4 linked regions of the Simiduia agarivorans SA1 = DSM 21679 genome follow. The main gene of each other region encodes a partner of the protein of the gene in region 4 in a complex. Links are inferred from orthologs where the notes say so. Each region holds a gene or a part of one and is shown on either strand. Other genes may lie near its edges.

Region 1 (7,265 bases), 180 kb from region 4 along the record:
AGCAAGGCGGCAACCCACACCACCGCCAACGGCCAGGCAGCGCGGGCGATGGGTTGGTCGGTAAAAATTCCGTCTAGCACAAACACAAAAAACGCCGGCGCCATTTGTGGGTGATCCGGTGACAGTGCTACCGGCGTCAGCAACCAAGCGCCGACAGTGACGGTACAGAATTGCGCCAGCTCACTGTATTTACGGAATAACCACCAGGTAGCCAGCATCAGCCCCGCCACACCGGCAAAATAGCTGTACCACATATAAGGCACAAACGGATCGGCCATTACTTCATTCATATTCACTCTCCGAATGTAAGGACTAGTCTCTAGTCTCTAGTCTCTAGTCTCTAGTCTCTAGTCTCTAGTCTCTAGTCTCTAGTCTCTAGTCTCTAGTCTCTAGTCTCTAGTCTCTAGTCTCTAGTCTCTAGTCTCTAGTCTCTAGTCTCTAGTCTCTAGTCTCTAGTCTCTAGTCTCTAGTCTCTAGTCTCTAGTCTCTAGTCTCTAGTCTCTAGTCTCTAGTCTCTAGCAATTAGAAACTAGAGACTGGTTTCTACAAATCAACCCAATGGACAATTTCGTTTTCCCAATCTTCTTCGGACACGGCCGTTTCAGGTATGGCGCGGCCGCGCACGGAAATGCCGGCGGCGTGCACGGCTTGCGGATCGCCGGTAATCAGCGGATGCCATTCCGGCAAGTCTTCTCCTTCCGCTAATAACCGATAAGCACAGGTCACCGGCAACCAATGGAACTCTTCGATTTTGTCGGCGGTGAGATTCAGGCAACCCGGCACGCGCTCAAGCCGGTGCGGGTAGTCGCCGCAGCGGCCGGATTCGATGTCCAATAACTTGCACGCCAGGCGGGTGAAATAAACCTCGCCCGAATCTTCATCTTCCAGCTTCTGCAAGCAGCATTTGCCACAACCATCGCACAGCGATTCCCACTGGTAACGACTCATGTCGGAAAGCTTTGTGGTGCGCCAGAAATCCCGTTGCCAGGCCATTACATCAACTTGGAGTTGTGTTTGTTAATGTCGGTCATGTAGTCGTCTTTGGGCGGCGGCAACTGCAGATAAAAGCCCTGACTGTCCAGCGCCGCTTTGACTTTTTCCACATCCACTCGCGCCAGCTTGCGGCCTTCGCGCAATAACAGCGTCATCACATGTTTGGGCTGGCCGAATCGGGCCGTGAGTGCTTCCGGCACGCGGCTGAGTCCGTCGGACTTCAACACGTAAAGGTACATATCGCCATCCTTGGGGCTGCGATAAATATCGCACAGGTATTTAATGGCGTCGGTCATGACATCTCCGGGTTTTGTTCACATAAGGCTTGCGCCAGCTGTTCCAGTTGCTGGCCGACTACCGGGTATCGCCATCCTTTGAGCCCATCGGGCAGTTCGGGCTGACCGGCAATCACGCTGCGGGTGAGTTGTTCAAGGTCTTTTTTGCGGGTAAGAATTTCCGGCGTCACCTGCGCGGTCTCCGATACTGCGACGGCACAGGCTTTGAATTGTTTGAGAATATCGCCTTGCGCCGGCGTCAACGGCTTGTCCAACCGCGCCGGTAAATCCTCTTTGCGCTGCTGGGCATCGGCCACGAAGCCCAATACCGTGTCGGCATAATGCTTGAGCGTGCGATTGCCCATCCCATCAATGGCGGACAGCTGCTTTACCGTGGTGGGTTTGCGTCGGGCCACTTCCCAGGCGGCGCCTTCTTTCATCAAACGGTTGCGCGGCACATCCAACTTGCGCGCTTCCTGTTCGCGCCAGATACACAAGGGCTTTAAAATCGCGAGCTGATCCGGGTAGAGTTTCCAGGCCAGTTTGACCTTGGTATAGGCATCATCAAACTGATCCGGCGCTTCGGCATTGGCCACGAGCTGCGCGCATTCTTCCTGCACCCAGCTGAGCCGATCCAGGGCTTTGAGCCTGATTAAAATTTTGCCGTACACCACCAGCAAATAGGCCACATCCAACGCCGCATAATGCATTTGCGATTGGCTCAGCGGGCGCTGCATCCAGTCGGAACGGGTCTCGCCTTTATCGAGCTCAATACCTAACTGGTCTTTCACCAGATTGGCATAACCCATGGAAAAACCGATGTTCGCGAACGCCGCGGCAACCTGGGTGTCGAACAATGGCTTGGGCACCACACCCAATAAAAACCGGAAGGTTTCCAGATCTTCCGAACAGGAGTGGATGACTTTTATGACCGAAGGATTCACCAGCAATTGCGCCAGCGCAGATAAGTCTTTAATGGCCAGCGGATCGATCAGGTAACAGCCTTTGCCATCGCCCACCTGAATCAGGCCGGCGTGAGGATAGTAGGTCTGGCTGCGCATGAATTCGGTGTCGATGGCGATGGCCGCCTGCTGCGACCAACGCGCACATAACTGCGCCAGCTCGGCTTCGGTATCGACCCAGATGGGGTCGGTGGCGATACGGCTCATCACACCCTCTGTCGGCTGGAGAAGGCGTGCGCCAGGGTGCCGCCGTCAATGTATTCAAGTTCACCGCCCAAAGGCACGCCGTGGGCAATGCGCGATACTGGAACGTCGAGTTTTTTCGCCCGCTCGCTGATGTAATGGGCCGTGGCTTCGCCTTCAATGGTGGGGTTGGTGGCGAGAATCACTTCTTCTATGCCGCCGGCGGCCAGCAAGCTATGCAGTTGGTCCAAACCCAGATCCTGCGGCCCGATGCCGTCGATGGGAGACAAGTGACCATGCAACACAAAATAGGTGCCCTGGTAGGTGCCGGCCTGCTCAATGGCCAGCACGTCGGCTGGCGTTTCCACCACACAAAGCAGCGCCTGATTGCGCCGTTTGTTGGCGCAGATGGAACACAGGGTTTGCTCGGTCAGGGTGCGGCAACGATCGCACTCACCCACGCCTTCCACGGCGGTGGCCAGTGCCGTGGCCAACCGGCTGGCGCCTTCCCGGTCGCGCTCGAGCAAATGCAACGCCATGCGCTGGGCCGATTTGGGGCCAACACCGGGCAGTGCACGCAAGGCACTCATCAATTCATCAATTAAAGGGCTGAACATTAATTAAACAGTCTCTGGATTCTGGTCGCTGGTTTCTGGTCACTCAGAAAGGCATCTTGAATCCCGGCGGCATCTGCATGCCGCCGGTCAGGCTTTGCATCATCTCGCGGTTTTTATCTTCCACTTTGCGCACTGCATCGTTGACGGCAGCCGCCAATAAATCTTCCAACATTTCTTTGTCTTCAGACATGAGCGAATCATCAATGCTCACGCGCTTGACGTCGTGGCGGCCATTCATAATCACCGACACCAGACCCGCGCCCGATTGACCGGTCACTTCTGCGTTAGCCGCTTCTTCCTGCATCTTCTGCATTTTTTCTTGCATCTGCTGCGCCTGTTTCATCAGGTCGCCCATGTTTCCGAACATGTTTACCTCAGCGTTAAAGGGGTTCTACCGTGGATTCGTCCAATGCGGCCTGAAAGGTGGCTTCCAGTTTCTGCAACAGCGAATCGGTTTTCAGACTTTCCAGGGCGCGCGCCTGTTTCTCCGCGCGCAGCCGGATAGCGGTGGCCGACGGCGTTTCCGTTTTCACCTCACCGGGCTCGATATTCACCTGCACGGGCTCGTTGAAATAGGCCGTGAGCACATCGGCCAGCCGCTGCTGGTGACTGGGGTCGTACAGGTTGGCGTTGGCGGCATCCAGGACAAAACTCAGCTGGTTGCCATTTACCGCCACCAATTCACTGTTCGCAGCGGTGCTTTGCAGCACCCCGGCCACTTTCAATTCCAGATACAGCCCCACCCAATCGCCCGGTTTGAGGGTGACCAGGTGGTAGGACCTGACCGGCGCGTGTGTCGCCGGTTGTGCAGGCGCTTTGCTTTGTACCGGTGCAGGTGCAGGTGCAGGTGCAGGTGCAGGTGCAGGTGCAGGTGCAGGTGCAGGTGCAGGTGCAGGTGCAGCAGGCTGCGCGGCCACAGGTGCGGGCGTCAAGGATTGGCTGTTTGCGCGAGACGGTTCGGCCAGACCAGGTTCGGCCCGGGCAGATTCGGCCCGGACAGGTTCAGCCTGAGCGGGCGACGACGGTTGCGGGGCTGCTACCGGTTCAGGTGTTTTTTTTTCCGCGGATGCGCTTGGCTGATGATCATCCTCATCGCCGTCCAGCCCGGGCGGTGCTTCGTCCCAGGGCGGGGTGTCATCCCGGGGCGGCAGACTCTCGGCCGGCGGGGGCGTTGCCGGTGCAGGCGCCCTCGCCGTCTCCACTCCGGCGGCGCCAGCGGCTGGCTGGGCAGCAGATTGGGTCTCAGGCGCGGGTTGTGGCGCGCTGACTGGCGGCGCTGCCTGCGGCGCACTGGCTGGCTGAACACTGGCCGGCTGCGCCAGCGCGGTCTTGGGCAAATCGACCACACCCTGGGGTTTGAACGCCAGCATGCGCAACAACACCATATCAAAACCGCTGCGCGGATCGGGTGCCAGCGGCAGATCGCGGCGGCCCAATAAGGCGGTCTGGTAATAGAGCTGGACATCTTCGGTGGGCATGGCCTGAGCCAGCGCCAACACCTGTTCGCGATCGCCAAAGGAGTTGTCGATGGCTTCGGGCATGGCCTGGGCGATGGCAATGCGGTGTAACACCGACAGCATTTCCGCCAACGCGCCCTGATAGTCGGGCGAGTGTTCGGCCAGCTGGTTGACGGCGCTCATCAGCGCCTGGGTGTCGGCTGCCGCCAACGCAGACAACAGGGCATACACCAGCTGCTGATCCAGGGTGCCGAGCATAGACCGCACCTCGGCCTCGGCCACCTTGCCATTGCCAAAGGCGATGGCCTGATCGGTGAGCGAGAGCGCATCGCGCATACTGCCATCGGCCGCGCGCCCCAACTGCCAGAGCGCGGCCTCTTCAAACGGCACCAGCTCTTTTTCGAGCACGTACGCCAGATGGCCCACGATGCGCTCGGGGTTCATGTTCTTGAGGTTGAACTGCAAGCAGCGCGACAACACCGTCACCGGCAGCTTTTGCGGATCGGTGGTGGCAAGCAGGAATTTCACGTGGGGTGGCGGCTCTTCCAGGGTCTTCAGCAGGGCATTGAAGCTGCTGGTGGAGAGCATGTGCACTTCGTCGATGAGGTAGACCTTGTAGCGGCCACGGGTGGGCGCGTACTGGACGTTTTCCAGCAGCTCGCGGGTGTCTTCCACCTTAGTGCGGCTGGCGGCATCCACTTCGATCAGGTCGACAAAACGGCCTTCGGCAATTTCATTACAGGCCGAGCACTGGCCGCACGGCTCTGAGCTGACGCCGGTTTCACAGTTAAGGCATTTGGCCAGAATACGGGCGATGGTGGTTTTGCCCACCCCGCGGGTGCCGGTGAACAGGTAGGCGTGGTGCAGCCGGTTGTGGTCCAGGGCGTTAATCAACGCCTGGAGCACATGCTCCTGCCCCACCATCTCGCGGAATATGCGCGGCCGCCATTTGCGGGCGAGTACCTGATAACTCATGAGTGTAAGTGCCTGATAATACGAACGTTGCAGTATATCTCAGCTCACTTTGAGAAACACGGGGTCCGGGAGGTGGCGTTCCGGACAGACAGGGCCCGCGGGCGGCAGACCACTCAAGCGTGTCCTTTAACACGCTAGAGGCCCGCCGTTGCGGCGTACACCTGAAAGCCAAACCAGATCGCGACCAGAATCTCAATCAATACGCCCGTGCGCTTACCCACGTTTACCTCCCCATATGTGCGCGCCAGAAAACGCCGCGCGGATGCCATTGCCATGATGGAGACCAGTATCGCAACCGCCACCCGCCGGGAAAATCGGCCGGATGGCGGCCCCCGTTTGGCCTAGGCCATTTACGACATGAGGCCAATGCAAGCCGGGCCGCCCGATCCCTACACTGGCGCCATCTGAAATTGAGTGGCAATGCGATGCAGAAGCTAGACCTGATTATTGTTGGTGCAGGCCCCGCCGGGCTGAGTGCCGCCGTGCAAGCTGCCAAGCGCGGCCTGCGCTGTTTGGTACTGGAGGCGGCAGACGCCATCGCCGGCACCATCCGCGGTTTCACCGGCGGCAAGTGGATCATGTCTGAACCCAGCCGGCTGACCAAACGCAGCCCCCTGCCGTTCGACGCCGCCCACCGGGAAACCCTGCTGTCGGAGTGGGAAGCGGTGGCCGCAGCGCACCAACTGCAACTGCATTGCAACGAGTCGCTGGTCAGCATTGACGGAGAAGCGCCCCAGTACGTGATTACCACCAGTAAAGGCGTGCACTACCAAACCCGGCACATCGTGCTGGCTTACGGCATTCAGGGGAACCCCACACCGCTGCCGGCGCCCGGCGCTAATCTGGTGGATGTGCAATACCGGGTTCCCTCGGCTGGCTGGCGCGATCAGCGCATTGCCATTGTGGGCGCCGGCGATTCTGCACTGGAAGACGCGCTGTTACTGGCCGAACACAACAACGTCCTGCTGCTGAACCGCAAGGATAATTTTGCCCGCGCCAAACCCGCCAACCGGCAGCGCTTTGAGGCCGCAGTGGCGGCAGGCCGGGTTCAGTACCTGGCCAACGCCCAATTGCTGGCGGTAGAACCCCGCGGCAAAACCACTCGTCTGCTGGTCTCTCATCAGGGCGAAAAACGCCGCCTGGTAACGGATCAACTGATGGCACGGATTGGCACCCAATCACCCCGGGTACAACTGGAACAGTGGGGCCTGCACTTTGACGACGCGCGCGCCCAATTCCCGGCGCTGGATGAACACAACCAAACCAACCGGGCCGGCATTTATGTGATCGGTGCGCTGGCGGGCGAACCACTGATCAAACCCGGCATCAATCAGGGTTTCAACGTGGTAGAACACATTGTGGGCCGCCCCGCCGAACCCTTGGTGTTTCAAGCCCTGAACCAACGGCTGACCCAGCTGGGCAGCCGGGAAAACGCATCCGCATTGGCCCAGTGGCTGGCGCAGCACCCGCTGTTCAAACAACTGAACCGCCGGCAATTGCTGACACTGATGGAAAAGATCGACGTGCGGCGGACCCTGAGTGGGCAAACGTTGCTGCACAAAGGGCATTTTTCCGAATCGCTCTGCATCCTCAAGCAAGGTCAGGCGCAGGTTGCGCTGACACAACCCGTGTATCTGGAAGCGGGCGATATCTTTGGCGAATTCAGTCTGCTGTCGCGTCAGCCGGTAAGCTGTGACGTGGTGGCCGACACCAACTGCGACGTGATCGCCATTCCGCGCAACGTGCTTGAACCTTTGTGGGCAAAGGACCCGCGCTTCTGGCGCCAGACTGCCCTGATGTATT
Region 2 (7,197 bases), 3.0 Mb from region 4 along the record:
CGATGTTTGTGCCGGTTTCCAGAACGATGTAGTTTTCATCGACTTTGGTGATTTTGCCCAACATGCCGCTGGTCATGACAACCTCGTCGCCTTTATTCAATGCACTCACCAGCTCATTGTGCTCTTTCTGGCGCTTGCGCTGTGGACGGATAATAAAAAGGTACATAAACAGGAACAGGCCGCCGAACATCAGCAGGGTGACGATAGGATTGGCCTCGGGTGCAGCAGCCTGAGTTTGCGCTACGGCTTCGGGAATAAAGAACGACATGAGAGTAGTAACCTCAAGATAATCAGGAACTTAAGGCGGCAACTCTACAGTGTTTGGCAGAGGCAGGCAATTAGCCCTGCCCCATCAGGTGTAATCGCGGAACAGCTTTCTGAACGTAGACGGCGAAAGCCCGGTCCACCGTTTGAACGCATTGGTAAAACTGGTCCGGTCAGAAAAATCCAATGCGTTTGAAATTTGATCAACGGACAAATTTTGATCAACGAGATAACCGATGGCGTAGTGAAATCTGACCTGATCGCGCAACATGGCAAAATTGATCTCTGCCTGCTGCAGCCGACGCTGCAGTGTTCGCTTGGACATACTCAGTTCGCTGGCGATATCATCGATCGACAAAGAAGACTGACCGACCCGGCGTGAAAGTGAATCCATCACGCGACCAGGCACACCAAATACAGCGGGTAAACTCGCCAGCTCTACGTACTCGGGCAATGAACGGATACCTGCTACGGCAAACCCTTCCTGAGCCCTGAGAATTTTGTCTGGTGACGCATTTAACTGAACCATGCGGGCGACTCCTTCTGCCAATAGTGCCAAGACTTCACTATCTTGTGCAGTCAATTGACCGGTTTGTCCTGCCCGGTCATTTTGCGCGTGCAGCGGGGCTTCCTTGACGCTACCCGCCCTTCGGCGAATCAACATCAATACGGCACTGGTCGCCGGTAATGGCGCCACCAGTGCCTGTAGATCAGCTGCACTTTCAGGAGTATATGCTAAACCCGGCAGGTTGCCGGTAATATCAGGCAAAAGTACAAGCATCTTCGGGTTCTTCAGGCACATGAGTGCGTGTAACTCTGCATCCAGAGCGCCCTCGCCTACTTGAAGCGCTTCTCGCCGGGCACCCGCAATGTGACTGAAGTACTGGCACCCGCCCAATGCTTGCTGGTAAAGAATGGCCTGGTCGGCCTCAAACATGGCACAGGCAGCCCCCAGATACGACCAAATCTGTGCATTGAGCCCACCCGATGGCTCATAGGCAAGACGCAATAATAATCGCAGCCTGTCGCTGAACGAATATAGCGACATGCGCTGCCAGGGCGCCGCCGTTAATGCCTGTATCGATTCCGCAGAAGAAATGACCTTTTCCCCCAATCACCCCAAGACGTTTAGGGACATTAATGTCCTCTATTGTGGCCGTCTAACTTATTTCTTATAGCTATTTATCGCCAGTTCCCAGAGCGCCAGCAGGTGGCAATAAGCGACAATAATTTCATTTGCACGGGTTTTAACGCCCAATCGACACTGGTGTGCAATTTACAACTTAATATAATCGTTAGTTATAAGAAATGCCAGTTGTTGTTCTTTATGGCACAAAAAAGCCCGCCAAGGCGGGCTTATCCCATTCGGAAATCCAGAGACGCAAAAGGCGAACGTTCTTACACATCAGCCCTTCGAGATACAGAGGATTACTCTGCCAACAGCTCCGCGATAACGTCGTGATGGTTCGAGGTTTTGAACTTGTCCACAATATGGCTGAGCTTGCCTGCTTCATCCACCACAAAACTGGTGCGGATCAACCCCATAAATTCCCGTCCCATGAATTTTTTCATACCCCAAACACCATACTTGTCGGCAATCTTATGATCTTCATCGGACAACAAGTCAAAATTCAGCTGGTGCTTATCTACAAACTTCTGCAGCTTTTCTACCGGGTCAGGGCTTAGCCCCAACACAACGGTATTAGCATCTGCCAACATTTGCTGGCTATCCCGCATTCCACAAGCCTGTGTGGTACAGCCTGGTGTCAACGCTTTGGGATAAAAGAACAACACCACTTTCTTGCCTCGGAAATCCTTCAGGCTGACTTTCTCGCCCTTGTGGTTTTTCAGGCTGAATGCCGGCGCCAGATTGCCAATTTTCGGGTATGACATGGAAACTCCTTGTGACTGAAGCTGAAAATTGTAGCAGACATAAAAAAGGCGCGATAACGCGCCCTTTTAAACCATCAGCGGGTGCCTATCAAGGCAGCAGCGCTTTCACAGCGTCACGCTCTTCCTGCAACTCTTTTTCGGTTGCCAGCATCTTGGCCTTGGAGAACTCGTTGATCGAAACGCCCTGAACTATTTCCCAATCGCCGTTTTTGCAGACGCAGGGGAAAGAGTAGATCAGGCCTTTTTCAATGCCATAAGAACCATCGCTGTAAACACCCATGCTCACCCAATCACCTTCAGTGGTGCCCAGGGCCCAATCGCGCATATGGAAAATAGCGGCGTTGGCGGCAGAGGCGGCGGAAGAGGCGCCACGTGCTTTGATGATGGCAGCGCCACGCTGTTGTACCACAGGAATAAATTCGTTTTCGTACCAGCTCTGCTCAATCAGACCCATGGCGTCAGCGCCATCAACGGTGGCCTGATGCAGATCCGGATACTGGGTAGACGAGTGGTTACCCCAGATAGTGAGTTTTTTCACATCGTTGATGGTTTTACCGGTTTTTTGGGCAATTTGCGTCTGGGCACGGTTGTGATCCAAACGTGTCATCGCGGTAAACTGACGCGGGTCGATGTCAGGGGCATTGCGCTGAGCAATCAGTGCATTGGTATTGGCGGGGTTACCCACCACCAGAACCTTGATGTTTTTGTTGGCATGGTCGTTAATCGCCTTGCCTTGGACGGAAAAAATCGCCGCGTTGGCTTCCAGCAGGTCCTTGCGCTCCATACCTGGGCCACGTGGACGGGCACCGACCAACAGTGCGTAATCAGTATCTTTAAAAGCCACATTGGCGTCATCAGTGCACACCATGCCCGCCAGCAATGGGAAAGCACAATCGTCCAACTCCATCGCCACACCCTTCAGTGCTTCCAGGGCCGGGGTGATTTCCAGCATCTGCAGGATCACGGGCTGATCTTTGCCGAGCATTTCGCCGGCTGCAATGCGGAACAGGAGGGAGTAGCTGATCTGACCAGCGGCGCCGGTCACGGTAACTCGTACAGGTGCTTTCACGATGTATCTCCGTATCGTTGGTTCTTGTGCCTAATAAGCGGCGCACATTATAGGCGCTTGGGGGGAAAATTCACCTTAAACTGGCTGAATACCCCTATTTACAAAAAGAATACCCTTTATTCTTCCCATGTATATGACTGATGGTTACTCAGGCCTGCTGGTAGCGCGCCGCCAGTGCTTTGTATAACGCATCGGCAAAATCCGGCGCATTAGCGTCCAACCCGGCGACCGCTTCAACCAGATGCTCATTATCCTCTCTGCCAGACCAAAGCTTTTTATAACTGCCATCCTTGTAGCCATGATCCTGCCGGAAGAAGTTAAGCACGTTTTTTCCCACATAGCCGGTATACAAGCTTTCAAAATCCAGTCCGCTGGCGTTCATCAGGGCCGCAAACCCCTCGACGCTGAACTTGCGGGTGTTAAGCGTGGCGCCCGCAAAGGCTTCTACAGCCAATCTGAATTGCTCTTCGCTGCCTTGGGCGCTGCCCAACCCCGCCAGCCCCTGCACCAGATCTTCCAGCAGTGCCTCGCGCGATTTTTCGTCAACCAGTAGCTGACTAAGGCCAAAGTGCCAGATGTCTATCAATTCCAGTTGCACCTGCGCCAGATCTGGCGCCTGCTTTTTCCACCACTTCCAGCCGAAATGATCCAACAACTCAGCGCATTCCACCCAAATTGCCCGATACCACGCAAATCCCTGTGTTCGCCATTGTTCGTTTACTTTGGTGTTCATGCTGTCCTGAAGATCAAGCATGGTGCTCAGTTGCTGACGCATTATGTCTCCCTATACCGTGCGCTCGGCGCGGTTGAATAATCGGTAAAAATTTTCTGTGGTCTTTTGAGCGAAGGCCTCAAAACTCAGGCGTTTCAAATCGGCAAGAAACTCCGCGACTTCGCGAACATATTGCGGCTCATTGGGCTTGCCTCGAAATGGCACCGGCGCCAGATAAGGCGAATCGGTTTCCACCAGTAACCGGTCCATCGGGACGTACTCTGCCACCTCCCGTAATGCATCGGCATTGCGGAAGGTCACAATGCCCGACAATGAAATGTAATAGCCCATATCCATCGCGGACCGGGCCATAGCAACATCCTCGGTAAAGCAATGCAATACGCCGGCACTGTCGTGACGTCCGTATTGTTCGATCAGATCCAAAGTATCTTTACGTGCATCGCGCGTATGCACCACAACGGGCAAACCGGCTTGCCCGGCTACGTCCAGGTGCATGGCAAAGCTTTCGCGCTGTATCGCTTTGGTGTCTTCGGTGTAATAATAATCGAGACCGGTTTCTCCAACCGCCACCACATGGGGCCTGCGCGTCAGCGCCAACAATTGCTCGCGGGTGATTGCACCCTCCTCCACATCCAACGGGTGTGCCCCCACAGACGCCGATACTTGAGGGTATTGCCCGGCAATCGACAATACGGCCTCCACGTTCTGGCTGGAGATGGCAATACACAACAAATGCGAAACACCGCGCTCTGCTGCCGCTTCAATAGCCTGGGCCAAACTCCGGTCGCCCAGCTTCAGGCGATCGAGGTGGCAATGAGAGTCCACTAACACAGGAACATCCTCTCGGTATTTTTGGGGTGATCTTTCTCGCGCACACAAAAAAGGCCAGCATGCTGGCCTTTGGCGCGCGAACAAAGCATTTTACATGGTATGGGTTGGTCTGTCCGAGGTCAGAGAACCCGCCAAGTAGGTCTCGATTTTGCTGACGGCCATGTTGTCCTGATCGTTGAACTGGACACCAATGCCAGACGCCCTTGTCCCCTGCGCACCTTTAGGCGTGACCCACACGACTTTACCGGCCACCGGAATTTTTTCACCTTCATCCAGCAAACTCAGCAACATGAACACTTCGTCGCCAAGCTTGTACGCGCGTGTTGTGGGGATAAACAGGCCGCCATTCTTCACAAAGGGCATGTAGCTCGCATACAACACCGCCTTGTCCCGGATGTTCAGGTTCAGGATTCCGTTACGGGCGCCGCCAATTGCTGCCATGTGACTGTCCTTATTGGGTCAATAGTGCAAGTCTAGTGGTAATTGCCGTCAACTGTCTAGCGCAGCCCGGCACGACACAGTGCCTGCCAATCCAGCGCCAGCTCCTCCAGCAATAGCTGCGCGTTGGGATTGGCGCCACTGGTCAATGCCCTCCGCGCACGCGCCAGTTTGTCATAGTAGCGATGGATATGAGGTACCGCCGCGGCCCCAAGCCGTTCACCGGGAATATCGGCGTCGCCAATGCCCAGCTGTAATTTACGCAACAGGGCGCTTAGCCAGTATTGCAGCCACTGCAGCATTTGCTGATGGTCCATACCGAGCCATTGACCCGCTACGTCCAGCGCAGTTACCTCCCCCGCTGTCAACGACCGCATCAGCGCCATTAATGCGGCATGTTGCTCCAGCCGGTCATCATCTAACAGATCCCGCGCCTTAAGAGGGGCTCCGCCTGCCAAGCGCAACAGCGCTTGGGCATCTGCCCTACCCGTGCATTGAGGCTCAAGCCAGGGTAAGACCTTATCTTCCGCCGGCTCAGGCAGCAGCAACATCCGGCAGCGACTTTTTATGGTGGAGAGCAGTGCACTGGGTTGATGGCTGACCAGAATAATGTGGGCGTTGCCAGCCGGTTCTTCCAGATTTTTGAGCAACGCGTTAGCCGATGCGGTATTCATCGCTTCGGCGGGCTGGATGACTACCACCTTGCGACCACCCTGCTGGGCAGTTTGACTTAAAAAGTGATTAACCTGCCGGACCGGATCAATACGGATGGCTTTGCCCGGGGATTCAGGCTCGACCAATAACAGATCCGGGTGGGTATGGGCTTTCAGCAACAGGCAGGATTTACATTTACCGCAAGCGCTGAAGGCAGCCTGAGTCTGACATATGAGCCGGTGCGCCAGCACCATGGCCAGCTGGGACTTGCCCACTCCCGCCCCTCCGGCGAGGAGGAGCGCATGGTGCAGCCGGTCCGCTTGCAACGCGCTGTGCAGATGCTCCCATTCGGCGGCTTGCCAGGGCAACGGACTCAAATCAACGGGGTAGTCTTCCAGCGCCATTGGTATCTGCTTGTCTGTTCATCAAGGGGGTATTTTGCCATACTCGCGGCTCGCGAGGTAAACCATGCACCACACCCAGTTTCCACATCCCTGGCAGCCAGAACCCTTATTTCTGGACGAACACATCATCGCAGTGAACAAACCCGCCAATATGCTGAGCGTTCCGGGCAAGGGGCCAGACAAGCAGGATTGTCTGGTTGCCAGAGTGAGCGCTGTATACCCGGATTCACTCACAATTCACCGGCTCGATTACGCGACCTCGGGCGTTATTTTACTGGCGCGCAATACAGTCGCCCATCGGGCAATGAGCCGGCTGTTCGAAACCCGCAACATCGAAAAACGCTATGTCGCGGTGGTGGCAGGCCTGGTTGCACAGGAAACCGGAGAAATCAATCAACCGCTGATATGCGATTGGCCCAACCGTCCGCTGCAGAAGGTGGATCACGCGCAAGGGAAACCGGCCACTACCCGTTACCAAAGGATTGATATCAATCCCCATGTGCCCTGCTCCCGGCTTGCACTGACACCCATTACCGGCCGTTCGCATCAATTACGCGTACACCTGCAGTGGTTAGGGCATCCGATTCTGGGGGACGAGTTTTATGCACCTTCAGAAATCAGACAGTTATCGAGACGCTTGCTGCTGCATGCCGAGCGCGTGGCGTTTACCCACCCAATTACCGGTGCAGCAATAGCGATTGAATGCCCTGCTGAATTCTGAACCGGGCACGGTGATTCAACGGGCCAGTAATTGATCGAGCACAGCAGCCAGCTCGGCCTGAACCTGCTCGAGCGACTGACCTGCATCCACCACCCGAAAGCGATGAGGTTCCGCCTGTGCCCGCGACAGATAACATTGCCTGACACGCTCAAAAAACGCCTGCGCTTCCGTTTCAAACCGATCCAGAGCG
Region 3 (7,088 bases), 1.1 Mb from region 4 along the record:
GGCCAAGCTTGATTCACTGCCGGCCGACGCTATCGATACTGACTTATTGGCAGAGCCGGCGGAGAAAGCCCTGGCTGAGGCAATAGCTGCAAAACGCGCCAGCACCCAGCCCCTGTTTGATCAGAGTGAGTATAAGTTGGCACTCACCAACCTGGCAGACCTCCAGGCTCCTGTAGACGCCTTCTTTGACCAGGTGATGGTGATGGCTGACGACGACGCCCTGCGGAACAATCGCCTGGCGTTATTACAGCAACTTCGCGCTCTTTTTCTGGAAGTTGCCGACATTTCCCAGCTGGTTCCAGCCAAGGCCTGATGCATGGACGACAACCTCAAACTGGTGATACTCGACCGGGACGGCGTGATCAACGAAGACTCGGATGCATTCATCAAATCCGAATCAGAGTGGGTTCCCCTGCCCGGCGCCATTGATGCCATGGCGAGCTTGTCCAAGGCCGGCTTTACGCTGGTGGTTGCCACCAACCAATCGGGATTGGCGCGTGGTTTGTTCGATCTCGATGATCTCGAAGCCATGCACGCCAAAATGGCCCAATTGGTGGAAAGCCAGGGTGGGGCATTATCAGCGGTGTTTTATTGTCCCCACGGGCCGGACGACGGCTGCAACTGCCGCAAACCCAAGCCCGGGCTGATCGACGCCATCGAAGCGGAGTTTGATACCAGTGCTTCGGGTGTACCGCTGGTTGGCGATAGCTTGCGGGATCTTGAAGCAGGCATCAGTAAAGGCTGTGACCCCATTCTGGTGCTCACGGGCAAAGGCCGTAAAACCCAGGCCAGTATCGAACAGCAGGCACCTGATTGGGCGAACAAGCTGGTTGTCTGCGAAGATCTCGCCGCTGCAGCGCACCACATACAAACAGTTTACGGATAAGCACCTTGTTACTCACACTAAGGAATTTGTTGTTTTACACGGTCTACTGGCTGTCTCTGCCGGTATTCAGTTTTACCGGCTTGTTGCTATGGCCGGTTACCAGCTACCGCTGGCGGTCCGGCTTTGTGACCTTGTGGAATCGACTCGTTGTGTGGTGGTTGAAAATCACCTGCGGAGCGACCTATGAAATCCGCGGTCGGGAAAACCTTCCCAGCGGTCCGAGCGTGGTGTTGTCCAACCACCAGTCAGCCTGGGAAACCCTGGCATTGCAGTACTTGTTCAGCCCGGCTTCAACGGTACTGAAACGGGAGTTGTTAAACATCCCGGTATTCGGTTGGGGATTGAGGGCCATGGAACCCATCGCGATTGATCGCAGCAACCCCAGAGAAGCCTTAAAAGCGGTGAAGGAGCAAGGGCAGGCCCGCCTCGCCAGCGGTAATCATGTGTTGATCTTCCCTGAGGGCACACGCAAAGCACCCGGTGAGTTGGGCAGCTTTGCCCGCTCCGGCGCCGATATTGCCTGCGCGGCCGGCGTGCCCATCGTACCGGTTGCACACAACGCCGGCACCGTTTGGCCCACCCGTCAGTGGAAAAAGCGCCCAGGGCATGTGGTATTGAGTATTGGTCCAAGCCTTCAGACCGAGGGAAACAACAGCAAACAGGTCACAGAACAAGCCCGTCAGTGGATCGAACAAGAACTGCATCGCATTGCCGGTTAAGCATTGTAGGTAATAAAAAAGGCGGTCTTTAGACCGCCTTTTTTATTACCGGATGTTTTTACACATCCAGATTTTCCACGCTCAGGGCGTTGGTCTCAATGAAATCACGCCGGGGTTCTACCTGATCCCCCATCAAACAGGTAAAGATCTGGTCAGCAGCCACCGCATCTTCGATGGTAACCCGCAGCATGCGACGGCTTTCCGGATCCATGGTGGTTTCCCACAATTGACCAGGGTTCATTTCACCCAGGCCTTTGTAGCGCTGAATGTTGTATCCACGACGGGATTCGCCCATCAGCCATTCCAGGGCTGCCTTGAAGCTTTGGGTGGCAAAGGTACGTTCGCCACGCTTGATGAAACCGGTAGGCTCCAGCAATCCATTGAGCTTGTCACCCAGAGCAACCATAGCAGCGTACTCGCGCCCACCCAGAAAATCCTGACCAAGGGTGTAGTCAGTTGGCACACCATGGGCGATCACTTCGATACAGGGTTCATAAATATGGCGTTCGCCGTTTTCCAGTGCTTTGACCTGGAAACGGTGCGTGCCGGTAGCCACATTCGCGAGTCGGGCATTGAGCTGGTCACACCAGGCGGCTACCGAGCCTTCATCCGTTAATGTCGCCGTATCAATGCCTTGCAGGTATACCAGCGATTCGAGTACTTCTGCCGGGTATACCCGCGACAGGCGATCAATCATGCGCATGACGCGACGGTATTCTTCCACCAGAGCACCCAGCGCTTCGCCTGAAATACCAGGCGCTTCGGCATTTACATGCAAAGAGGCATTTTCAAGGGCCGCTTGCGTGAGATAGGCGGTAAGTGCTTCATCGTCCTTCAGGTACTGTTCCTGCTTGCCCTTGCTGATCTTATACAGCGGCGGTTGGGCAATGAAAATGTGCCCACGTTCCACCAGCTCACGCATTTGACGGAAGAAAAAGGTCAATAACAGGGTCCGGATATGGGAACCATCCACGTCCGCATCCGTCATGATAATAATGGAATGGTAACGCAGCTTTTCCGGGTTAAATTCTTCCTTGCCAATGCCACAGCCAAGCGCCGTGATCAGGGTGCCCACCTCTGCAGACGAGAGCATTTTGTCGAACCGGGCCTTTTCAACGTTCAGGATTTTACCTTTCAAAGGCAAAATAGCCTGCGTGCGGCGGTCCCTGCCCTGCTTGGCGGATCCACCGGCGGAATCACCCTCCACCAGGTAGATTTCAGATAATGCCGGGTCTTTTTCCTGACAATCTGCCAGCTTACCGGGCAAACCGGCAATATCCAGCGCACCTTTACGGCGGGTCATTTCACGGGCTTTACGGGCCGCCTCACGGGCACGGGCCGCTTCGATCATCTTGGTCACCACGGCTTTGGCATCACCGGGGTTTTCTAACAAGTAGTCCGTAAATGCCTGGCCCATCTCCTGCTCCACGGCGGTTTTCACCTCAGAGGAAACCAATTTGTCTTTGGTTTGTGAGGAGAACTTCGGATCCGGTACCTTGACTGAAATGATCGCGGTTAAACCTTCGCGGGCGTCGTCACCGGTGGTGGCAACCTTGGCATTTTTGCCCAGACCTTCCTTCTCGATATAGGTATTCAGGCCGCGCGTCAGTGCAGCGCGGAAGCCTGCCAGGTGAGTACCGCCATCCCGCTGAGGGATATTATTGGTATAGCAATAAATATTCTCCTGGAAGCTGTCGTTCCACTGGAGTGCCACCTCAACGCCTATACCATCTTCGCGCTGGGTATTGAAATGCATGGTTTTATTAATAGACGTCTTATTGACGTTCAGGTATTCCACAAAAGCATGCAGACCGCCCGCATACTCGTAGACCTCTTCCTTACCGGTGCGCTCGTCTTTCAGTACGATACGCACGCCTGAATTCAGGAAAGACAGTTCACGCAGACGTTTGGCCAGGTAATCGTAATGGAATTCTATGTTGGTGAAGGTGTTCGCCGATGGCTTGAAGTAAACCTGCGTACCGGTAGTCGCCGCGTCGCCAACCACCGTCAATGGGCCCTGTGGCACGCCATGATGGTAGATCTGCTCATGGATCTTTCCACCACGGCGAATGGTCAGTTTCAGCTCTTCGGACAAGGCATTTACTACCGAAACACCCACACCGTGAAGTCCGCCAGACACCTTATAGGTGTTGTCATCGAACTTGCCGCCAGCATGCAACACGGTCATGATCACTTCCGCTGCTGAAACGCCTTCCTCGTGCATTTCAGTAGGGATACCACGGCCATTATCGGATACAGAAATGGATTCGTTAGGGTGAATGACGACGCGGATTTCGGAGCAGTAGCCTGCCAGCGCTTCATCAATGGAGTTATCCACCACCTCGAACACCATATGGTGCAAGCCGGTGCCATCGTCCGTGTCGCCGATATACATGCCAGGACGCTTACGAACGGCATCCAGGCCTTTCAGGACCTTAATACTGGACGAATCATAGTTCTTCTGTTCGGACATTCAGGTCACTCCAAATCAACCATTATTTTGTTCTAATTTGCTTATCACACCTTGTTCCACGTGGAACAAGTCGAAGGAAACGCCCAAGGCCTGCCAGGCGCCCGTCAATTGCCCAGGGTCTATGCCGGTCACAAATATCTGGGCATCCAACGCTAACAGCCACTGCGCAAGCAGTTGCCTATGTTCTTCATCTAGTTCCGCTGGCAGATCATCCAACAGGTATACACAGGTTCTGTGTGTCGTCTGCTGAAATACCTGGCCAGCGCTGATTTTTAGTGCACAGGCCAGTATTTTTTGCTGACCACGAGAAAGAAACTCTTCTGCAGGCGCCCTGTTCAAGCGTATTCTCAAATCCGCCCGGTGTGGTCCAAGAAGGGTGTAGCCGGATGCTCGATCCCTGTCTAACCCTTCTTGCAGCACATCAACCAGATTCTGGTCGGCAGGCCAACCACGGTGGTATTCAAGGGTCAGATCAGCCAATGCCGGGACCGTGCCCTTAAGCGCGTTAAAAGCATCTTTAAATCGCGTGAAAGCCTGCTGCCGACACTGATCCAACAGCCCGGCTTCCTTTGCCAGCAGCGAGTCCCAGACAGCCAATGCAGAAGCCTCTATTCTACCAGAACGCAGCAGACTATTGCGCTGTTTCAGCGCCCTGCGGACCTGCTGCCAGGCCGGGAAGAACTGTTGTTCCACGTGGAACACCAACCAATCCAAGAACTGACGCCGCTCGCCCGGCCCGCCGGTGATTAACTCAAAGGTGTCTGCATAAATACTTTGCACGGGCAATACTTTCGCCAACTCTGCCGCCGACCCGACAGCTTCACCATTGAGCCTGAACTGGTCCTGTGACCGTCGATTACGTTCTACACCGAGCTTATCTGCCCTCCCCTGGGCTTTGATCACCCCGAAAACGACCACAGACGGCTGATCGGTCTGAATGAGTGGCTTCAGTTTATGAGAACGAAAGGATCGACCACGCCCCAACAAGGATATGGCTTCGAGAACACTGGTTTTACCCGCGCCGTTCTCACCAAAAAAGAGGTTAATCCGAGGGTGAAACTGCAGTTTAGCCGCGGTGATATTGCGGAAATGCTGGATATGAAGAGTATCGATAGACATAAAAAAGGCGACCTGAACGGTCGCCCTATCGCTGTTGATTACAGGCGCATTGGCATTACAACGTAGGCCGAATCACCATTTTCCGGCGCCTCTAGCAAGGCGCTGCTGTTGGAATCGGCAAGCGTTATTTTGACGTTTTCTGTATTCAACACATTAGTGACATCCAACAGGTAACTGACATTGAATCCGATTTCCATGGACTCACCGGTATAATCAACGGTTACAGTTTCTTCTGCCTCTTCCTGCTCTGGATTGTTGGCTACGATGGTTAACTGGCCAGCTTCTAACTGCAATCGAACACCACGGTATTTTTCATTGGATAAGATGGCCGTGCGCCCAAACGCCTGCTTCAACTCTTCCCGAACGCCGATGATCACCCGTGAACCACCCTTGGGAAGGACGCGTTCATAGTCGGGGAACTTGCCGTCCACCAGCTTGCTGGTAAAGGTGAAATCCGTGGTTACGGCTCGCACATGATTAGCACCTAGCACCACCTCTGCTGTTTGGTCACCATCACTCAACAGACGTGCAAGCTCAATCACGCCCTTTCTGGGGAGAATCGCCTGAACTTTTTCCGCACTTTGAATCTCCATGGTGCGCGTGCACATGGCCAAACGATGGCCATCCGTCGCAACCACACGCAATTGACCGGACGTAACCTCCCAAAGCATACCGTTCAGATAATAGCGAACGTCTTGCTGCGCCATCGCAAAGGACGTGCTATCAATTAAACGTTTGATATCTTTTTGCGGGCAGGTGAACGACAGATCACTGGGCCCATCTTCTACATTGGGGAAATCATTGGCCGGCAAGGTAGACAGCGTAAAACGGCTACGGCCGCTCTTAACCATCAGCTTTTGGTTGTCTTCTTTGAATTCAATATCAGCGCCATCGGGCAATGAGCGACAGATGTCGAGTAACTTACGCGCAGGCACGGTAATCTCACCAGAATCACCCGGGTGTTCCAGCTGAATCCGCCCCACAATTTCCACTTCGAGATCAGTACCGGTGAGTGACAGTTTTTCGCCATCCAACACGATCAATACGTTAGACAAGACCGGCAACGTCTGACGCCGCTCGACCACACCGGCGACCAATTGCAACGGTTTTAACAACGCATCCCGCGATACTGTAAATTTCATAACCACTCTCTTATAGGAAATCTAATAGGTCAGTTTGGGCTTATTATATCCAGATTACTCTGCGGTTGTTGCAGGCGTTCCGGGCTTTTTAGCTGGTGAGCAGCCGTTGCAAATTTTTTGTATCCTCGCGGATATCAGCGCTTTCCTCTTGCAGCTCTTTGATCTTACGGCACGCGTGCAACACCGTGGTATGGTCGCGACCGCCAAAGGCTTCACCGATTTCCGGCAGACTGTGGTTGGTCAGCTCTTTGGCCAGGCTCATCGCTACCTGGCGAGGACGTGCAACAGACCGACTGCGCCGCTTGGAATGCAAATCGCTGACTTTTATTTTGTAATATTCCGCCACTACCCGCTGGATATTATCGATCGATACCTGTTTATCCTGCAGCGCCAACAGATCTTTGAGTGACTCCCTCACCAACTCCACGTCTATCGGTCTGCCGGTAAAACTGGCATTGGCGACAACCCGTTTTAACGCGCCTTCGAGCTCTCGCACATTGGAACGTATCCGTTGGGCAATAAAAAACGCGGCATCATGAGGTAATGTCAGATTTTGCTGAGTCGCCTTTTTCATCAGGATGGCCACCCGGGTTTCGAGCTCCGGCGGCTCTACAGCCACCGTTAATCCCCAACCGAAGCGCGATTTTAATCGCTCTTCTAGCCCTTCAATCTCCCTGGGATAACGGTCACAGGTCAGAATGATTTGCTGCCCACCCTCTAATAACGCATTAAAGGTGTGGAAAAACTCT
Region 4 (7,218 bases):
AATCTACTGGGTGCCGGGATCATTACACTGGTAATCAGTGTAATGATCTGAGAACTTACTCCGACAGGTGCCTGAGGCTGTCGGCGTGCTGTTCCCAGTTCTGGCCATCAAACGGCTCAAGGGTTACGCGTGGCGGGCGGGTCTCCAGGCAGCGCAGATTGACGCTGAACCCGTCCGGGTTTGAGCGCGGCGTATAAAAAGGCTTTACACCACAACGGCTGCAGAACGTATGTTTGGCAACACCGGTATTAAACGTGTAAGTGGTAATGGCGTCCGCGCCCTGAATCAGTCGAAAGCGCGAAGTGGGCACAATAATGTGTTGAAAACCGAGCTTCTGGCACATGGAACAGTTGCATTCCTGTACCGTAATAGCATCGGGCAGCAGGCATTCGGCTTTCACTGCGCCGCAGTGACAGCTGCAGATATAAGATTTCTCAGTCGTCGACATAATAAAATCCAGCAGGAGAATAACTATGACTAAGCAGATTATCACAGGCATTGCCGGCCTGGTGTTTATCCTGACTGCCGCGATCAGCGTGCCAGCAGTGGCCGGTGCTACCGAAGTGCAGGCATTGCTGGCCGCACCGGAAAGAAGCGCGGAGGACCGGCAGCGGGATCAGAGGGACAAGGCTGCTGAGCTGGTTGCGTTCATGAATCTCAAGTCGGGAGATCAGGTGGTGGATGTTTTCGCCGGCGGCGGCTATTGGAGCGAATTGTTTGCCGCGGCCGTCGGGTCCACCGGTAAAGTGTTGGTCCACAATAACAAAGCCTACCGAAGCTTCGTCGGGCCCGATGTCCACAAACGCTTTCACGACAAACCCCTGTCGCAGGTGGGGCTGCATGACCGGGAAGTGGATGATCTGGATCTGACGCCGGCCAGTCAGGATGTCATCTTCATGGGATTGTCATTTCACGATCTCTATTTCGCCGATGCCGCGCAAGGTTGGCCAGCGATTGACGATCAGGCCTTCATACAGCAGTTAGCCGATGCCCTGGTCACACAAGGGCGGTTGATTATTGTCGATCACGAGGCCAAATCCGGCACCGGTGTGAGCGCGGCCCAGACCTTACACCGCATCGAGCGTAAAGCCGTCATCGAACGTGTCACGCCCTTTGGTTTTAAGCTGGTGGCCCAATCGGCGTTGTTGGAAAACAAGACAGATCCACTCGATATCAGCGTATTTGACCAGCGGGTCAGAGGTAAAACCAGCCGGTTCATTCTGGTATTTGAGAAAATGAGCAAGATACAATCAAACTAAACTACCAAGCTGGTGCGACAGCGTTCAAACACTAGCGTTTAACCAGTAGTATTGCGGGCATTAACACTGGTGAATAAGAGTTCAGATTAATGCACGTAAGAATACTATGGGGCTTGCTGTTGTTGCCGGCTTTGCTGTCATGTACGGATGGGCGGGATCAACATGCAGGTGCCAGCGCGGAGGGGCAGGCATATGACGCGACTGACATACCGCTTAGTTCACGCTCCGAACCTGCTAGTTCCGGGTTGGCTGGTTCTGGCACCTCTGGCACCGAACCATCGCCTGAGGTCCGTGAACCAGCGTCTTCTTCCACTGAGATCGGACCTGGTGCGTCAGTAGCACCGGCCTCTGGAGCCGTCGAGCGAGAAATTCTCACCACGCACAAGCCACGTAATGCCATTGAAACGGCCAGGAACAGCACGGTGTTTATTGATTCTGGTTTTGGTACGGGCTCGGGTTTTTTCTTCGATCAGGCTTGCACAGTGGTCACCAACCGACATGTGGTTCAGCTGACCTACCAAGACATGAAGGAAATGAAATATCGCCACCAGCAAGTGACACGGTATCTGGAACACGGTGTGGCAACGAGAGAGCAGCGGCATGAATTGCAACGGGAAAAACAGCATCTTGACAAGGCAATTACAGCGTTCAAATCCAACGGTCTGGCAAAAGAAATCACTGTCTCCCTAGTAAACGGCAGAAGCTTAGCAGCCAAGGTGCAGGGAATCAGCGAAAATTATGATCTTGCCTATCTTTACCTCAAAGCAGATGGATGCCCTGCGATGGGGTTGAATCCCGATTCAGACTTACCCTTAGGCCATAAAGTTTTCACTATTGGCAACCCAGCAGGACTTAAATATACGGTCACTGCTGGGATTGTATCGGGCTATCAAACCCATGAGGCCGCGGAGTATGTGCAAACCGATGCAGCGATCAACCCGGGCAACAGTGGCGGGCCTTTGATTGATGAGCAGGGTCAATTGGTAGGAGTGAATACAATGATTCTCTCCGGTACAGAGGGAATTGGTTTTGCGATTCCCGTGGAATCCTTGCTTAAAGATTATTCAGATCTCAGCCCCAAAATGCAGAAACTGGTGAATTCGGCTGAGATTACTTTGTGGAATCCAGCTGCGAAGACCACAGCAGATTCTAACGATAGTGATGAAGCGTTGTTGCGCGATGCGCATAAAAACTGTCTGGTGGAATTTGATAGCGCGCAATGGGTCGCAGCCAAACAAGAGTGTGAGTATGCTGCGGGAAAAGACAATGCCCAGGCACAATTTTTATTGGCTGAATTGCTCATGGGCGAAGCTGATGCTACGGCCGAAAAGCGAGCGCTTTCGCTTTATCAGCGAGCGGCCTCTGCGGGCTATGCGGAGGCGATATATCGGGTGGCTCAAATGCGAGCATCGGGCGAGCGACTGTCCAGAAATGACGCTATGGCGCAGGATCTTATCGAGGAAGCCTGTGAAAAAGAATTCGCGGTGGCCTGTAACCGGTTAGCGATATACGCACTTCGTGCTCACGATTATGAAGCCGTGCATCTGCATCTGGATAAAGCCATTGAAACGGGCAGTGTGCTGGCCAGGTTGAATAAGGCTTACACGCTGGAAAACGGGCTCGGTGTAGAAGCCGATCCGGCCGCGTCCTTTGAGCTTGTTCGTGAGGCGGCTATGCTGGGAAGCAATTTGGCTCAATTCCGTATGTTCTGGCATTACTACAAAGGCGAGCAAGTTGAAAAAGACTATGCCAAGGCATTGGTGTGGCTCAAAGTATCGGAAACCGACAAGCAGGAAGATGAAGACTATATCGAAGGCTGGGATAGGGATATCCCGGCAAACACCCGGTTCTTTCTGGAGCGGCTGGTTAGTGGCGAACAAAAACTCACTGCCCATGCAGAGGCCAAGAGTCTTAAGCGCCAGATTGCCAAAGAAGCCGAAGCGTATCGGATGAAAACCTTGTATCAACGGTCCCACAACCAAGCGCAATAAGCACTGAGCTACATTACTGAAGAACCTGTGGGTAGAAAATCATTTTGGCTTGCAAGCAAATCCGCGTATTAAAAATTCGGGTTGAGGTTCTGGATTAAATGCTCAAACTCATGCGGGTATTGCTCGCGGTCAGGCTGCGTACCCCGGCCAGCTGCAATACAAGGTCGAGCAATTCGTCCCAGGGGTCGGCCGGGCGCATGCCCTTAACCGCCCGGTCGATACCGTTGCATTTACGCAACAAGACTTCCAGTTCGTTGGGCTTCAGGCGGCGCAGCGCGGCGCTGACGATGGACTTTTTGGAATCCCACACGCCGGCCTGTTTGCATGCCCAGTCGAAGTTGCTGCCACTGGCGGTGCCCGCAGCCACTTGCAATAACGACCGGATATCGCGCGTGAGTGCCCACAAAATAGCGAGGGGTTCCGTGCCTTCGCCTTTCAGGCCCTGCAGGTTGCGTACTGCTGCCTGAACATCGCCCAACAGGGCTTTGTCCACCAGCCCGAAAATATCGTAGCGGGCGGAATTGGCCACCACATTGGCCAGTAACTGTGAATCCACCCGGCCATCGGTTGCCAGTAGTTTCAGTTTTTCGATTTCCTGCGCCGCCGCCAGTAAATTGCCTTCGATGCGGGTTGCCAACATGTCGATGGCGCTTCTGTCCGCACTCAGGCCTGCCGCACTGAGCCGTTGGTCCAGCCATTGATGTAATTGGGCGCCATTGATCGGCCAGATCTGAATGAAAACCCCCGCCTGTTCCAGCGCGGAAAACCATTTGGCCTTTTGGGTGTTGCGATCAATTTTTGGCAGCACAATAAGCAGCAGGTTGTCGTCTGCCGGGCGTGCCGCATACTCCTGCAAGGCTTTTCCACCTTCAGTGCCGGGTTTGCCACCGGTGATGTGCAACTCGATAATTTTCTTTTCGGCAAACAACGACAGGCTTGCCGCACTGGCGTGCAGCTGACCCCAGTCGAAGCTTTTGTCGGCGTGATAGCGCTCGCGTTCGGTATAGCCCTGTTGGCGAGCGGATTGGCGCAAGGTGTCACAGGCTTCCTGCACCAAGAGCGGCTCGTCACCACTGATGATGTAGATGGGCGCCAGGCTTTTGCTGGCGGCCGCAGCCAATTGCTCAGCGCGCAGCTTGGCCATCGGGACTTTGTTCGATCATAAAACTCAGGCGGCGGATGATTTGCGAGGCAAGTTCGCGGGTCATTTCGGTTTGTACCAGAGTGCCCTCGCCGGTGGAGCTCAGCACGCTATTGGCATTGTAACTGACCGCGCGTGCGATTTCCGCCGTTGTGGGCTTGCCAATCAGGCGATTATCCGGATCCCGCAATTCAAACTGAATGGCTTTCAGGTATTCGTACTCGGCGACCACCGCATCCGCGCCCAGCGCGGCGGTGCGCCTTTCGTTAATTTCGCGACCGAGAGCAAGCGTATAAAAACCCGAATTGCCTTCGGGGCGCGTATTGATACCGTTGGCGGCCAGCTGCGCGTGCAGTTCATCTTCCAGGGCACCGGAGGCGCCCTGAATTTTGAGTGCGGTGAAGTTGTCGGGCACATCAATTGCGCCTTTCAGGTGCCAGCCGCAGGCAGCGAGTAACAGGGATATGGCAACAACTGTATACCGCAGTAGCCTCATGGTTTTATTTCCTTGATTACTTCACCGCAAAGGTCACCAGTTTGCCCGGGACCACTTTGCACATTTTTATTTCAACGCCGTCCAGGAACTTCTGCACATTGTCGTTGGATTTGGCCAGCGCAATAATGGTGTCGTTGTCGGCGTCGGCGGCGACGGTAATTTTGGCGCGCACCTTGCCGTTGATCTGTACCACCAGTTCCAATTCACTTTTCACTAACGCCGCTTCATCCAGTTGCGGCCAGCCGGCATCCAACAAATTGTCACCGCGCCCCAGGCCTGCCCACAAGGTATGGCAGATGTGCGGGACGATAGGCGCCAGCAGCTGTACGGCTGCCAGCAGGGCTTCGCGCTCCACCGCCAGGTCCTGGTCGTCTTTGCGTTCAAAGCGGGTGACGTCATTGAGCAATTCCATCACCGCGGCAATGGCGGTGTTGAACGTCTGGCGACGGCCGTAATCGTCGCTCACCTTGGCGATGGTTTCGTGGGTTTTGCGGCGCAGGTCTTTTTGCGGCCCGGTTAAACTGTCCACCTTCAGTTCGGGCGCTGTGCCGGCCTGCTGGTGGGCGTGAACCGCTTTCCAGAGTTTACGCAAGAACCGGTGTGCGCCTTCTACGCCCGCGTCATTCCATTCCAGTGATTGCTCGGGCGGTGCGGCAAACATGGTGAACAGGCGCACGGTATCGGCGCCGTACTGGTCGATTAACTCCTGCGGGTCAACGGTGTTGCCTTTGGACTTGGACATCTTGGTGCCGTCTTTCAGCACCATGCCCTGGCACAGTAAACGCTTGAATGGCTCATCGCCGCTCACCAGGCCTTCGTCGCGCATCAGCTTGTGGAAAAAGCGCGCGTACAACAGGTGCAGGATGGCGTGCTCAATGCCGCCCACGTATTGATCCACCGGCAGCCAGTAGTCGGCGGCGGCTTTGTCGATCATGCCGCCATCGAAATTGGCGCAGGTATAACGGGCGTAATACCAGGATGACTCCATGAAGGTGTCGAACGTATCCGTTTCGTGTTCGGCCGCCTGACCATCGAATTCGGTTTTGCGCCACTGCTCGTCTTTTTTGATGGGCGAATGTACGCCATCCATGACCACCTCTTCAGGCAGCAAGACCGGCAGGCGCGATGCAGGCACCGGAATTTCCTTGCCGCCGTTGAGGTACAGCACGGGAATCGGGGCGCCCCAGTAGCGCTGGCGGGATACACCCCAGTCGCGCAAACGGAAATTGGTGGTGATACGGCCTTTGTTTTCCTGTTGCAGTTTGGCGGCAATGGCGTCGAAGGCGGCCTGGAATTCGAGGCCGTCAAATTCGCCGGAATTGATCAGTTTGCCTTTTTCAGTAATAGCGGCCTTGGTCAGATCGCCTTCGCCGTCGATTACCTGCTCGATGGCCAGACCGTATTTCTGGGCAAATTCAAAATCGCGCTGGTCGTGTGCCGGCACCGCCATCACCGCGCCCGAGCCGTAATCCATCAACACATAGTTGGCCACCCACACGGCCACCGGCTTACCGGTGAGCGGGTGCAGGGCTTTGATGCCGGTATCGAAACCCTTTTTGTCCATGGTGGCCATGTCGGCTTCGGACACCGACTGAATTTTGCATTCGGCGATAAAGGCGGCGAGTGCTGCGTTGTTTTCCGCCAGCTTTTTACTGATCGGGTGTTCGGCCGCCAGGCTCACATAAGTGACGCCCATTAAGGTGTCGGGGCGGGTGGTGTAGACATCAAATGCCGTGTGTTCGCCCACCGGGGCTTCCAGCTCGAAAGTCATCTCCACGCCCTGGCTCTTGCCGATCCAGTTGCGCTGCATGGTGCGCACCTGCTCGGGCCATTCGTCCAGCTGGTCCAGATCGTTCAGCAATTGCTCGGCGTAATCGGTGATTTTGATAAACCACTGGGGAATCTCTTTGCGCTCCACTTTCGAGTCGCAACGCCAGCAGCAGCCGTCGATGACCTGCTCGTTGGCCAGCACGGTCATGTCGTTCGGGCACCAGTTCACCGAAGAGACTTTTTTGTAGGCCAGGCCTTTTTCGATCAGGCGGGTGAAAAACCACTGCTCCCACTTGTAGTAATCCGGCTTGCAGGTGGTGACTTCGCGGCTCCAATCGAAACCAAAGCCCAGGCGCTTGAGTTGGCCGCGCATGTAATCGGTATTGGAATAGGTCCAGGCTGCGGGAGCGGTGTTGTGTTTGATTGCCGCATTTTCGGCTGGCAGGCCGAAGGCATCCCAACCCATGGGGTGCAATACGTTTTTGCCTTGCATGCGCTGGTAACGGGCAATCACGTCCGAAATGGTGTAGTTGCGCACATGGCCCATGTGCAGCTTGCCGC

The links.
Region 1: the proteins of holA (region 4) and dnaX are in contact, whole or in part, in a cryo-EM structure (PDB 8GIZ), measured with the Escherichia coli proteins. The link is inferred for Simiduia agarivorans SA1 = DSM 21679 from one-to-one orthologs.
Region 2: the proteins of holA (region 4) and M5M_RS03590 are in contact, whole or in part, in a cryo-EM structure (PDB 8GIZ), measured with the Escherichia coli proteins. The link is inferred for Simiduia agarivorans SA1 = DSM 21679 from one-to-one orthologs.
Region 3: the proteins of holA (region 4) and dnaN are in contact, whole or in part, in a cryo-EM structure (PDB 8GIZ), measured with the Escherichia coli proteins. The link is inferred for Simiduia agarivorans SA1 = DSM 21679 from one-to-one orthologs.

What each region holds. Positions count from the first base shown.
Region 1 is NC_018868.3:3,985,182-3,992,446, reverse strand. The notes cover bases 2,937-5,914. They hold dnaX (DNA polymerase III subunit gamma/tau), read right to left. Parts: upstream 5,463-5,914; coding sequence 3,411-5,462; downstream 2,937-3,410. Other genes in these bases: M5M_RS17800 (FAD-dependent oxidoreductase), read left to right, coding at 5,888-5,914; M5M_RS20420 (hypothetical protein), read right to left, coding at 5,597-5,737; M5M_RS17810 (YbaB/EbfC family nucleoid-associated protein), read right to left, coding at 3,074-3,397; recR (recombination mediator RecR), read right to left, coding at 2,937-3,030. Also shown: M5M_RS17835 (hypothetical protein), read right to left, coding at 1-290; M5M_RS17830 (YcgN family cysteine cluster protein), read right to left, coding at 544-993; M5M_RS17825 (YcgL domain-containing protein), read right to left, coding at 993-1,289; rnd (ribonuclease D), read right to left, coding at 1,286-2,437; more of recR, read right to left, coding at 2,437-2,936; more of M5M_RS17800, read left to right, coding at 5,915-7,265. UniProt on the Escherichia coli protein: Part of the beta sliding clamp loading complex, which hydrolyzes ATP to load the beta clamp onto primed DNA to form the DNA replication pre-initiation complex.
Region 2 is NC_018868.3:788,939-796,135, forward strand. What follows is about bases 4,288-7,197. They hold M5M_RS03590 (DNA polymerase III subunit delta'), read right to left. Parts: upstream 6,287-7,197; coding sequence 5,288-6,286; downstream 4,288-5,287. Other genes in these bases: M5M_RS03580 (TatD family hydrolase), read right to left, coding at 4,288-4,790; M5M_RS03585 (PilZ domain-containing protein), read right to left, coding at 4,881-5,231; M5M_RS03595 (RluA family pseudouridine synthase), read left to right, coding at 6,351-7,007; tmk (dTMP kinase), read right to left, coding at 7,023-7,197. In the rest of the region: preprotein translocase subunit YajC, read right to left, coding at 1-268; M5M_RS20610 (helix-turn-helix domain-containing protein), read right to left, coding at 353-1,066; bcp (thioredoxin-dependent thiol peroxidase), read right to left, coding at 1,693-2,157; M5M_RS03570 (malate dehydrogenase), read right to left, coding at 2,246-3,226; M5M_RS03575 (dUTP diphosphatase), read right to left, coding at 3,375-4,001; more of M5M_RS03580, read right to left, coding at 4,011-4,287. UniProt on the Escherichia coli protein: Part of the beta sliding clamp loading complex, which hydrolyzes ATP to load the beta clamp onto primed DNA to form the DNA replication pre-initiation complex.
Region 3 is NC_018868.3:2,740,946-2,748,033, forward strand. The notes cover bases 4,288-7,088. They hold dnaN (DNA polymerase III subunit beta), read right to left. Parts: upstream 6,340-7,088; coding sequence 5,236-6,339; downstream 4,288-5,235. Other genes in these bases: recF (DNA replication/repair protein RecF), read right to left, coding at 4,288-5,197; dnaA (chromosomal replication initiator protein DnaA), read right to left, coding at 6,428-7,088. In the rest of the region: glyS (glycine--tRNA ligase subunit beta), read left to right, coding at 1-313; gmhB (D-glycero-beta-D-manno-heptose 1,7-bisphosphate 7-phosphatase), read left to right, coding at 317-886; M5M_RS12190 (lysophospholipid acyltransferase family protein), read left to right, coding at 892-1,605; gyrB (DNA topoisomerase (ATP-hydrolyzing) subunit B), read right to left, coding at 1,664-4,078; more of recF, read right to left, coding at 4,094-4,287. UniProt on the Escherichia coli protein: Confers DNA tethering and processivity to DNA polymerases and other proteins. Acts as a clamp, forming a ring around DNA (a reaction catalyzed by the clamp-loading complex) which diffuses in an ATP-independent manner freely and bidirectionally along dsDNA.
Region 4 is NC_018868.3:3,800,130-3,807,347, forward strand. What follows is about bases 2,370-5,300. They hold holA (DNA polymerase III subunit delta), read right to left. Parts: upstream 4,395-5,300; coding sequence 3,345-4,394; downstream 2,370-3,344. Other genes in these bases: M5M_RS21010 (trypsin-like peptidase domain-containing protein), read left to right, coding at 2,370-3,250; M5M_RS16960 (LPS-assembly lipoprotein LptE), read right to left, coding at 4,375-4,887; leuS (leucine--tRNA ligase), read right to left, coding at 4,904-5,300. Also shown: M5M_RS16935 (SLC13 family permease), read left to right, coding at 1-51; M5M_RS16940 (GFA family protein), read right to left, coding at 56-448; M5M_RS16945 (class I SAM-dependent methyltransferase), read left to right, coding at 474-1,259; more of M5M_RS21010, read left to right, coding at 1,682-2,369; more of leuS, read right to left, coding at 5,301-7,218. UniProt on the Escherichia coli protein: Part of the beta sliding clamp loading complex, which hydrolyzes ATP to load the beta clamp onto primed DNA to form the DNA replication pre-initiation complex.